Regions from separate parts of the Pseudomonas berkeleyensis genome, predicted to be linked through region 3. Evidence: riboswitches for the same ligand, from Rfam matches in the RefSeq annotation. Region 3 holds a riboswitch; each other region holds the start of a gene.
What was found. Region 3 has a riboswitch for cobalamin ahead of HS968_RS25830 (TonB-dependent receptor). Riboswitches for the same ligand answer to the same signal wherever they lie in the genome.
Positions count from the first base shown of each region.

Region 1: linked by a shared signal. The riboswitch ahead of cobO (cob(I)yrinic acid a,c-diamide adenosyltransferase) and the one ahead of HS968_RS25830 (TonB-dependent receptor) in region 3 are both predicted to bind cobalamin.
Region 2: linked by a shared signal. The riboswitch ahead of HS968_RS21210 (energy-coupling factor ABC transporter permease) and the one ahead of HS968_RS25830 (TonB-dependent receptor) in region 3 are both predicted to bind cobalamin.
Region 4: linked by a shared signal. The riboswitch ahead of HS968_RS21845 (TonB-dependent receptor plug domain-containing protein) and the one ahead of HS968_RS25830 (TonB-dependent receptor) in region 3 are both predicted to bind cobalamin.

Region 1 covers NZ_CP059139.1:2,235,599-2,237,792, forward strand. The annotation lists gene HS968_RS10490 (C40 family peptidase) at 96-620, shown strand; gene HS968_RS10495 (hypothetical protein) at 627-947, shown strand; cobalamin riboswitch at 981-1,190, shown strand; gene cobO (cob(I)yrinic acid a,c-diamide adenosyltransferase) at 1,383-1,994, shown strand; gene HS968_RS10505 (cobyrinate a,c-diamide synthase) at 1,994-2,194, shown strand, end outside.
Region 2 covers NZ_CP059139.1:4,579,893-4,582,086, reverse strand. The annotation lists gene HS968_RS21220 (acyl-CoA dehydrogenase family protein) at 1-88, shown strand, start outside; gene HS968_RS21215 (PaaI family thioesterase) at 102-533, shown strand; cobalamin riboswitch at 586-788, shown strand; gene HS968_RS21210 (energy-coupling factor ABC transporter permease) at 841-1,521, shown strand; gene HS968_RS21205 (hypothetical protein) at 1,531-2,194, opposite strand, start outside.
Region 3 covers NZ_CP059139.1:5,560,043-5,562,236, reverse strand. The annotation lists gene HS968_RS25835 ((2Fe-2S) ferredoxin domain-containing protein) at 1-457, shown strand, start outside; cobalamin riboswitch at 559-752, shown strand; gene HS968_RS25830 (TonB-dependent receptor) at 1,017-2,194, shown strand, end outside.
Region 4 covers NZ_CP059139.1:4,717,037-4,719,230, reverse strand. The annotation lists gene HS968_RS21845 (TonB-dependent receptor plug domain-containing protein) at 1-856, opposite strand, end outside; cobalamin riboswitch at 942-1,147, opposite strand; gene dxs (1-deoxy-D-xylulose-5-phosphate synthase) at 1,220-2,194, opposite strand, start outside.

The DNA of each region.
Region 1 (2,194 bases), 2.3 Mb from region 3:
GCTGTCTCTATAGGTCTTGAGCGGGTACTGAGGGTTGCGCCGTTTGTCTGTAGACGGCAGAGTAGAGCGCATTCAGGCTCAGGATCGCCTCGCTTATGCCCGTCACGACCCGTGTCGCCCTTATCTCCCTCGTTCTGCTGCTGAGTGCCTGTAGCAGTCGTGCTCCCTCTCCTCAGCCTACCTACAGTCCTCCAGTCTCTTCTTCGTCCTATCAGGGCGGCGCCGAAGATGTCTTGTTTCGCGCCCTCGGTCTGGTCGGTACGCCCTATCGTTATGGCGGTAATACCCCGGAAGGGGGGTTCGACTGCAGTGGCCTGATCGGCTACGTCTACCGCGATGCGGCCGGTATCAGCCTGCCACGTTCGACCCGTGAGCTGAGCGCTATGCGTACTCCGGATGTTCGGCGCGATGCCTTGCAGAGTGGTGATCTGGTGTTTTTTGCCACCAATGGCGGTCGCGCCGTCAGTCATGCCGGCATCTATGTCGGCGAGGGGCGTTTCGTCCATGCCCCGTCCAGTGGCGGTACCGTGCGCCTGGACAGCCTCGATAACGTCTACTGGCAGCGTGTCTACCTCGATGCCAAACGAGTCATCACTCCAGAGCTCGCTCGTAACCCCTGACCCTTCATGAGCGAGCCCATTCGCCTGCCGCCTCAGCCCGAGGCATGTGAGCTGTGCGCGCGGCCTGTCGCACTGACCCGTCATCACCTGATTCCCAAGGCGCTGCACGACAAGGTGTATGTGCAGAAACGCTTCGCTCGTCATGAGCGCATTACCGCCACGCTTTGGGTCTGTCGTGCCTGTCATAACCAGATTCACCGCCTGTTCAGCGAAAAGGAGCTGGCGCTGACTTACAACAGTCGCGAGGCGCTGCTGAGTGATGAGCGTTTGCGGACTTTCGTCGATTGGTTGGCGAGCAAACCGCCTGGGTTCATGCCCAGGCACTGAGCGGCGTTGACGGGTAGGGCTGCCAGCCTCTACCCTGCGCGCCTTGCTTCAGGTGCCCCGAGTCGCTGCGAATGACGGCCGAGGGGTGAAACAGGGAAGCCGGTTCGAATGCCGGCGCTGCCCCCGCAACGGTAGGTGAGTCAAACGCTGCTCAAAGCCACTGTGTATTTGCACGGGAAGGCGCGGCGTCGAACCTTTGGTTCGCTCACGAGCCCGGAGACCGGCCTGTCGCAATTTCACGGCATCGCGGAGGGCGCTGTCCGGCTAACGCTCCGGTTTGGTCGGGGCGTTCGTGTTTTCTGTCTTCCGCTCGCCTGACCAGCCATTGGCGCCTGGGTGAGGATATGCGGATCATCGCAACCTTCTTGCTCATTGCCGTTCGCACTGTTTATCGATCAACAGGCGGCGCGGGTGCCTGACGTACAGGAGCACAGCATGAGCGAGTCCACCGAGCGCGATGCCCGCCACAAGGCGCGCATGCAGCGCAAGAAAGCCCTGATCGACGAGAAGATCGCCCAGGCTCAGGACGAATACGGCCTGTTGCTGGTGCACAGCGGCAATGGCAAGGGCAAGAGCAGCAGCGCCTTCGGTATGGTCGCGCGTGCCCTCGGTCATGGCATCAAGGTCGGTGTGGTGCAGTTCATCAAGGGCGCGGCCAGCACCGGCGAGGAAACCTTCTTCCGCCGCTTTCCCGAGGAAGTCAGCTATCACGTGATGGGCGAGGGCTTCACCTGGGAAACCCAGGATCGCCAGCGTGATATCGCCAAGGCGCAGGAAGCCTGGGCCATTGCCAGACGCTTGCTTGGCGATGAGTCCATCGGCCTGGTGGTGCTGGATGAACTGAACATCGCCCTCAAGCATGGCTATCTCGAACTGGATGCGGTGTTGGCCGATATCGAAGCGCGGCCGCTGCTGCAGCACGTGGTGGTGACGGGGCGGGGCGCCTTGCCGGGGATGATCGAGGCGGCCGACACGGTCACCGAGATGAGCCTGGTCAAGCATGCGTTCAAGGCCGGGGTGAAGGCGCAGAAGGGCATCGAATTCTGATGGAAGCACGTCACTGTCCGGCGCTGCTGATTGCCGCGCCGGCTTCGGGCCAGGGCAAGACCACCGTCACCGCCGCGCTGGCGCGCCTGCATACGCGTCAGGGGCGCCGGGTGCGGGTGTTCAAGTGCGGCCCGGACTTCCTCGATCCGATGATCCACGCCCGTGCCAGCGGCGCGCCGGTGTACCAGCTCGATCTGGCC
Region 2 (2,194 bases), 980 kb from region 3:
GGAGGGCCGTGGCCGGGTCTACGGCACCTTGCCGCGTGGTGTCGACGTCGAGGCACTGCTGGCACGCAGCACGCCTCACCTGGCCTGATCGGAGGTTCGCCATGCACGCCCATCCGCGTTATCGGGAGTTGGTCGAGCGAGGCTTCGCCGATGCCAACTTCATCAATGACCTGGGCATTCGCGCCACCGACTGCGGCCCGGGTTGGGTCGAGGCGGAGCTGGATATCCAGCTCCGCCACCTGCAGCAGAACGGTTTCATCCATGCTGGTGTGCAGACCACTCTGGCCGATCATGCTGCCGGTGCCGCCGCTGCGACGCTGGTGGCCGAGGGGCAGACGGTGCTGACCCTGGAGTTCAAGGTCAACCTGCTGCGTCCGGCGCGCAGTGCACGCCTGTTCTGCCGCGCCGAAGTACTCAAGGCCGGGCGCCAGGCCACGGTGGTCGAGGCCGAGGTGTTCGGCGAGGAGGGCGGCCAGAAGCGCCTGTACAGCAAGGCTTCGGTGACCATGGCGGTGGTGACGTTGCCGGCCTGAACGAGGGCTGAAAGCGGATTGTCTGGCACGCTGTTTTTTAGCAGGGCAGGCGAGTAATCTTGCGCTCGATGGTTCTGCGTGCACGCATGTGGCGCGGATGAAAAGGGAACAGGGTGCGGCGAATCTCGCCAATGCCCTGGCTGCCCCCGCAACTGTAAGCGGCGAACGATGCCCTCATGCCACTGACTCCGGTCGGGAAGGCGGGCGGAGTGCCAAGCCGTGAGCCAGGAGACCTGCCATCGACAACGGGCGTTTCGCCCAACCTTCATCCGAATCGTCGCGCGGTGGGCGCGAACAAGGAACTCGCATGCATATCGAACCCGGTGTCGTCGAAGGCGCCAAGATCCTCCTCAGCTACGCAACGGCCGTCACCGCTTTCGGTCTGACCGCCAAACTCGCCCTGGACAGCGTACGCAACAACGGCGGTGTCGCCGCCCTGGTGTTGCGCAGCCTGCTGACCACCGCCCTGGTGTTCTGCTTCTTCGAAGTCTTCCCGCATCACCCGGTGGGTGTTTCCGAGGTGCATCTGATCCTCGGTTCTACCCTGTTGTTGCTGTTCGGTGCCGGTGCAGCAGCCATCGGTCTGGCGGCTGGTTTGCTGCTGCAGGGGCTGCTATTCGCTCAGTTCGACCTGCCGCAGTACGGCATGAACGTCACCACGCTGCTTATCCCGTTGTGGGGCATCAGCCTGCTGGCCAAGCGCATCGTTGCGCCGGGTACCGCCTACGTCGATCTTTCCTACAAGCAGGCACTGGCGCTGTCGACTGCCTACCAGGGTGGCATCGTCGCTTGGGTCGCGTTCTGGGCCTTCTACGGTCACGGTTTCTCCAGCGAAAACCTGGCAGCCGTGGGCAGCTTCGGCCTGGCCTACATGAGCGTGATCCTGATCGAGCCGCTTATCGACCTGGGCGTGCTGGCCGGTGCCAAGGCGTTGTCGCGCTTCAGCCAGGGGCCGCTGTTCAACGTGCGCCTGCACCAGGCAGCCTGACCCAGTCGCTTAGCGGCGGCGCTGCCAGATCATCTTGCCGGTATTGCTCTCGGTGACCAGGTACTGGTCGCTGAAGCGGTAGTAGGCGGCGGGTTGATAATCGGCGGCGCCTGCCAGGCGCACCATCAGCATGCCGTCCTGGCTGCGCCAGTGGCCGCTGTACTGCACCTCGCCAGGGCTGTCGTAGCTCCAGTCGCTGCCGCCGCCGGCCGAGCGGCTCCACTGCGTGACGCTGCCATCGGCGTTCAACTGCAGGGTTATCACGGTGTTGAACGAGGCGAAATTGGCGCCGCCGCTATTGATGATCTTCTCGTGTACCCAAGTGCCGACCAGTGCCGAATCCTGAACGCCTGCTGCGGACGGCATTGCTGCTGCTTCGCGCTGGAATAGCGCCTGACGTTCCAGTACCTCGCCATTGCGTGGGTTGCGAGCTGCAATGCTGGTGTTGAGCATGGCGTTGGCATAGGTGGCGTTCATGTTGGCCAGCAGCAGGCCGGACTGTGGATCGCTGATCTCGGCGCGCAGCACCTGTCCATCGTAGTGGCCCTTCAGATTCAGGCGTAGGGTCTGATTCTCAACGTATTGCCCCTCAATCTGATTGCCCTGCTGGCGCAGAATCAGCACGGTCGGCTGGCCGTCTAGCGTGGCCTGGTAGTGACCGTCCAGCTCACCA
Region 3 (2,194 bases):
CGGCGACGGGGCCGAGGTGTTCGTGGTCTGCACGGCGCTGGAGGACACCTGGCTCGATGGTCTGGGCGCGTTGCTGGCGCATCGTCAGGCGCATCTTCCCTGCAGCGACGTGCCGCCCGTGCCGGCGCACCACGCCTGGTCGCAGATTCCGCCACACGCGCAACGCCTGCTGCTGTGCAACGGCCCACGCTGCACGCGCAAGGGCGCACTGGGCCTGTGGAAAACCCTGCGTCAGCGACTCAAGGCCGCCGGCAAGCTGGAGTGCGAGGGCGGGGTGCACATCACCCGCAGCCAGTGCCAGTTCCCCTGCGACCTGGGGCCGACCGCGAGCCTTTATCCACAGGGCGAGTGGTACGGGATCAAGGATGAAGCGGCAGTGATTCGCCTAGTCGACGAACGCCTGGTGGTGGGCAGGGCGCTGCCGGAGTTGCGCATCGACGAGCAGGGCAACAATTAGCAACCCGGATTACGCCTGCGGCGAATCCAGGCTATGAGCAATCGCCGCTAAAGCGCCTCCCACAATTGCCCCGTGCCTTGACTTGAGCGGAGTCGGATGGTCATATCCGCCCCGCTTCAGGTGTCTCACGCCGCCGTGCGTGAGGTGAAACGGGAAGTCGGTTGAAGTCCGACGCTGCCCCCGCAACGGTAAGCGAGCGACCGCATCGAAACGCCACTGTGCGCCACGCGCATGGGAAGGCGATGCGTTCATGACCCTCGCAAGCCCGGAGACCGGCCTGGAGTCGTTTGTGTCTGGCAACCCGCGGTGGGCGGGCGTTGACTCCAGCAGGGCGCCCCCGTGCCTCTGTCTGCTGTTGCGCATTTCCATCGGATTGCCGTGCCTTTTCCCTGACGATGGAACACTCATGGCGCGCCATTTCCGTTTCAAACAATCCTTCCAGGCCGTTTCGGCTGCAGCACCCGTTCGCCTGCCTTCCCGGCTGCGAAGATCGATAATGTTATGTTATAACACTAACATTTCATCTCTCGATTCTCCGCGCAACAACGGAAGTTCTGCCGTGCGAAACCCTGTCCTTCACTGCACCTGGCCACTGGCTCTGCTGCTCAGCGGCCTGGTCATGGCCAACGAAGCCGTCGATCTGCCCGAACTCACCATCCAGGCCAAGACCGCCGAGGAGGGTGCTACCGACCTGCATACCCCGACCGTCGCCGGTTCGCGCCTGGGTCTTACGGCCCTGCAAACCCCGGCCAGCAGCACCAGCCTCAGCGGCGCGGAGGTGCGCGAACGCAACAACCGCAGCGTGCAGGATGCGGTGACGCGTACGGCGGGTATCAGCGATATCGGCGCGCCCGGTAACGGTGGCACGGCGCTGTCGGCGCGCGGTTTCACCGGTCATGCCTCGGTGATGACGTTGTTCGATGGCATCCGCATGTACACCGGCATGGGCACCGTGTCGTTCCCGCACGATCCCTGGATGGTCGAGCGTATCGACGTGCTGCGTGGCCCGGCCTCGGTGCTGTACGGCGAAGGCGCCACGGGCGCGGTGGTCAACGTGCTGGCGAAGAAGCCCTTCGAGGGCGAAATCAAAAACCATGTGCGCTTCGGCTACGGCTCGTTCGACCGCAATCAGCAGGCGCTGGATAGTGGCGGTTCGCTGAGCGACACCCTGAGTTACCGCCTCAATCTCAACCGTGAGGCCAGCCATGGCTGGGCCGATCGCGACGATTCGCAGAACCTGGGCCTGAGCGCTGCGTTGCGCTGGCAAGCCAACGATGACCTGGCATTCACCCTGGCTCACGATCAGGGCAAGCTGCAGCCCGGTAGTTACTTCGGTACTCCGCTGGTCGATGGCAAGTTGCGCGACAGCCTGCGCGAGAAAAACTACAACGTGCGCAACGCCGAGATCGCCTACCACGAGCAGTGGACGCGACTGACCACCGACTGGACGCTTTCCGATCAGGTCAGCGCCAGCAACCAGCTTTACTACCTCAAAGCGCGCCGCTACTGGCGTAACGCCGAGAACTTCACCTGGGACGCCGCTCAGGGTCAGCTCAACCGCCGCGAACATCTGGAGATCAAGCACGGTCAGGAACAGATCGGCGACCGCCAGACGTTCACCTTCAACCATTCGTTGTTTGGCCTGGCTAGCCGCACCCTGATCGGTGGCGAGTACAACCGTGTACGTTTCAACCTGAGCAACAACTCGCCCTACACCGATGTTGGCCCCGACTACAT
Region 4 (2,194 bases), 840 kb from region 3:
TTTTCCATTGTTCGGCCAGGCGCGCATCAGCGTAGAACGACTGGCTGCTGATACGGAAGTCACTGTAGGGGTGCAGACCAAAGAGTGGCTCGTTGTCGAACTCGACCTCGCCGCTTTGCTCCAGCAGGCTCAGACCGAGCTGCAGATCGTCGTTGAGGTCGTGGGCGAGGTTCAGGCTCAGGCCGTTCTTGCGGTAGGCATCGTGATCGTTGTCGTAGGTCGAGGCGTGGGTGCTGCGGTCGATACCGTGGGTATCCGAGGAGCTGCTACTGAGATTGAAACGGGTACTTTCGTTGGCTAGGGCCAGGCTGGCCGCACGTTCCCAGGTACCACGGCTGCCGTAGCCCAGACTAAGACTGGCCTGGCGTTGTCCAGCACTGGCGCGGCGGGTGAAAATTTGTACGACACCGCCGATGGCGTCGGCGCCGTAGAGGGTTGCCCGCGAGCCGCGCAGGACTTCCACCCGTTCGATCTGGTGGATGCTGAGGTGTTCGAGGAAATGGCTGCCGCTGGACGCATCGGAAATCCGTTGACCGTCGACTAGTACGACGTTCTGTGCTGTCTTGGTGCCGCGGATGAACAGGCTGGAGAGGCTGCCACGGCCGCCGGAACTGGTGACCTGTACGCCGGGTACACGGTTCAGTAGGTCGATGACGCTGGAGGGTTGCAGGCGTTCGATGTCTTCGCGGGTGAACACGCTGGTAGCGACACTGCTTTTGCTGCGCAGCTGTACTTCGCGGTTGGCGCTGATGACCGTGTCGGACAGTTTCAGTGCCTGATCGAGCGAAGGGACGGTTTCAGCGAGTGCGGCGCAGGGCGCCAGAGTAATGGCCAGGGCTAGACGGGATAGTTTCATTCTCTTTCCTCAAAGGTCGGCAGACGTTCGAGGAGGGCAGGAGCAAGCGCGCAGGGCGGCGCTTGACCGTGCTGCCCTCCGCAACACCAGTCGCACCGCCTTGGCCGGTCTCCGGGCTCTCGACCCACGTCCGCCTTCCCAGGTTGCCCCAGTGGCCGTTTGGACGTGGCGCAAGCTCAGCGCTTGCAGTCGATTACCGTTGCGGGGGCAGCGCCGGGATTGCTCATGACGAGCGCACCGACTTCCCGTTTCACGCCGCTTGCGCAGCGCACCCAGGCGGAACATGAAGTGGGCGAACCTTAGTGCGCGCAGCTATGAATGACAAGCAAGCCTGGCTCATCCGGCGATGAGCCAGGCTCATGCTCAGGCCTGCAGCAGGCTCAGGCGTTGACGCACCGCGCGTTCGATGCCGGCTTCGTCGAGACCGCACTCGGCAAGCATCTGGCTCGGTTTGGCGTGCTCGACGTAGTAGTCCGGTAGACCCAGGTGCAGCATCGGCACCTGGCGGTTCTCGGCGGCGAAGAATTCGCTGACCGCGCTGCCGGCACCGCCCATCACCGCGTTTTCCTCGATGGTCACCAGCAGTTCGTGGTTGCCGGCCAGCTCGCGCAGCAGTGCTTCGTCCAGCGGTTTGACGAAGCGCATGTCGACCACCGTGGCGTCCAGCGTTTCGCCTACGCGCAGGGCTTCGGCCAGTTGCACGCCGAAGGCCAGCAGGGCGACGCCATTGCCCTGGCGGCGTACCACGGCCTTGCCGATCTCCAGCGGTTCGAGGCCTGCATCGAGCGGCGCATTGGGGCCGCTGCCGCGCGGGTAGCGCACCGCTGCCGGGCCGTCGAACAGGTGGCCGGTAGTGAGCATGCGGCGCATCTCGTTCTCGTCGCTCGGCGTCATCACCAGCATGCCGGGGATGCAGCGCAGGTAGGAGAGGTCGAAGCTGCCGGCGTGGGTCGGGCCGTCTTCGCCAACCAGGCCGGCGCGGTCGATGGCGAACAGCACGTCGAGGTGCTGCACGGCGACGTCGTGGATCAGCTGGTCATAGGCGCGCTGGAGGAAGGTTGAGTAGATCGCCACCACCGGCTTGGCACCTTCGCAGGCCATGCCGGCGGCGAGGGTGACGGCATGCTGCTCGGCAATCGCCACGTCGAAGTAACGCTCGGGGAAGCGCTCGCTGAACGCCACCAGATCCGAGCCTTCCTTCATTGCCGGAGTGATACCGACCAGGCGCGCGTCCTGCTCGGCCATGTCGCACAGCCACTGGCCGAACACGTTGGAGTATTTCGGGCCGGAAGGCTTCTTCGGTGCCGCGACTGGCGTGACCGGTTCCAGCTTGGTGAT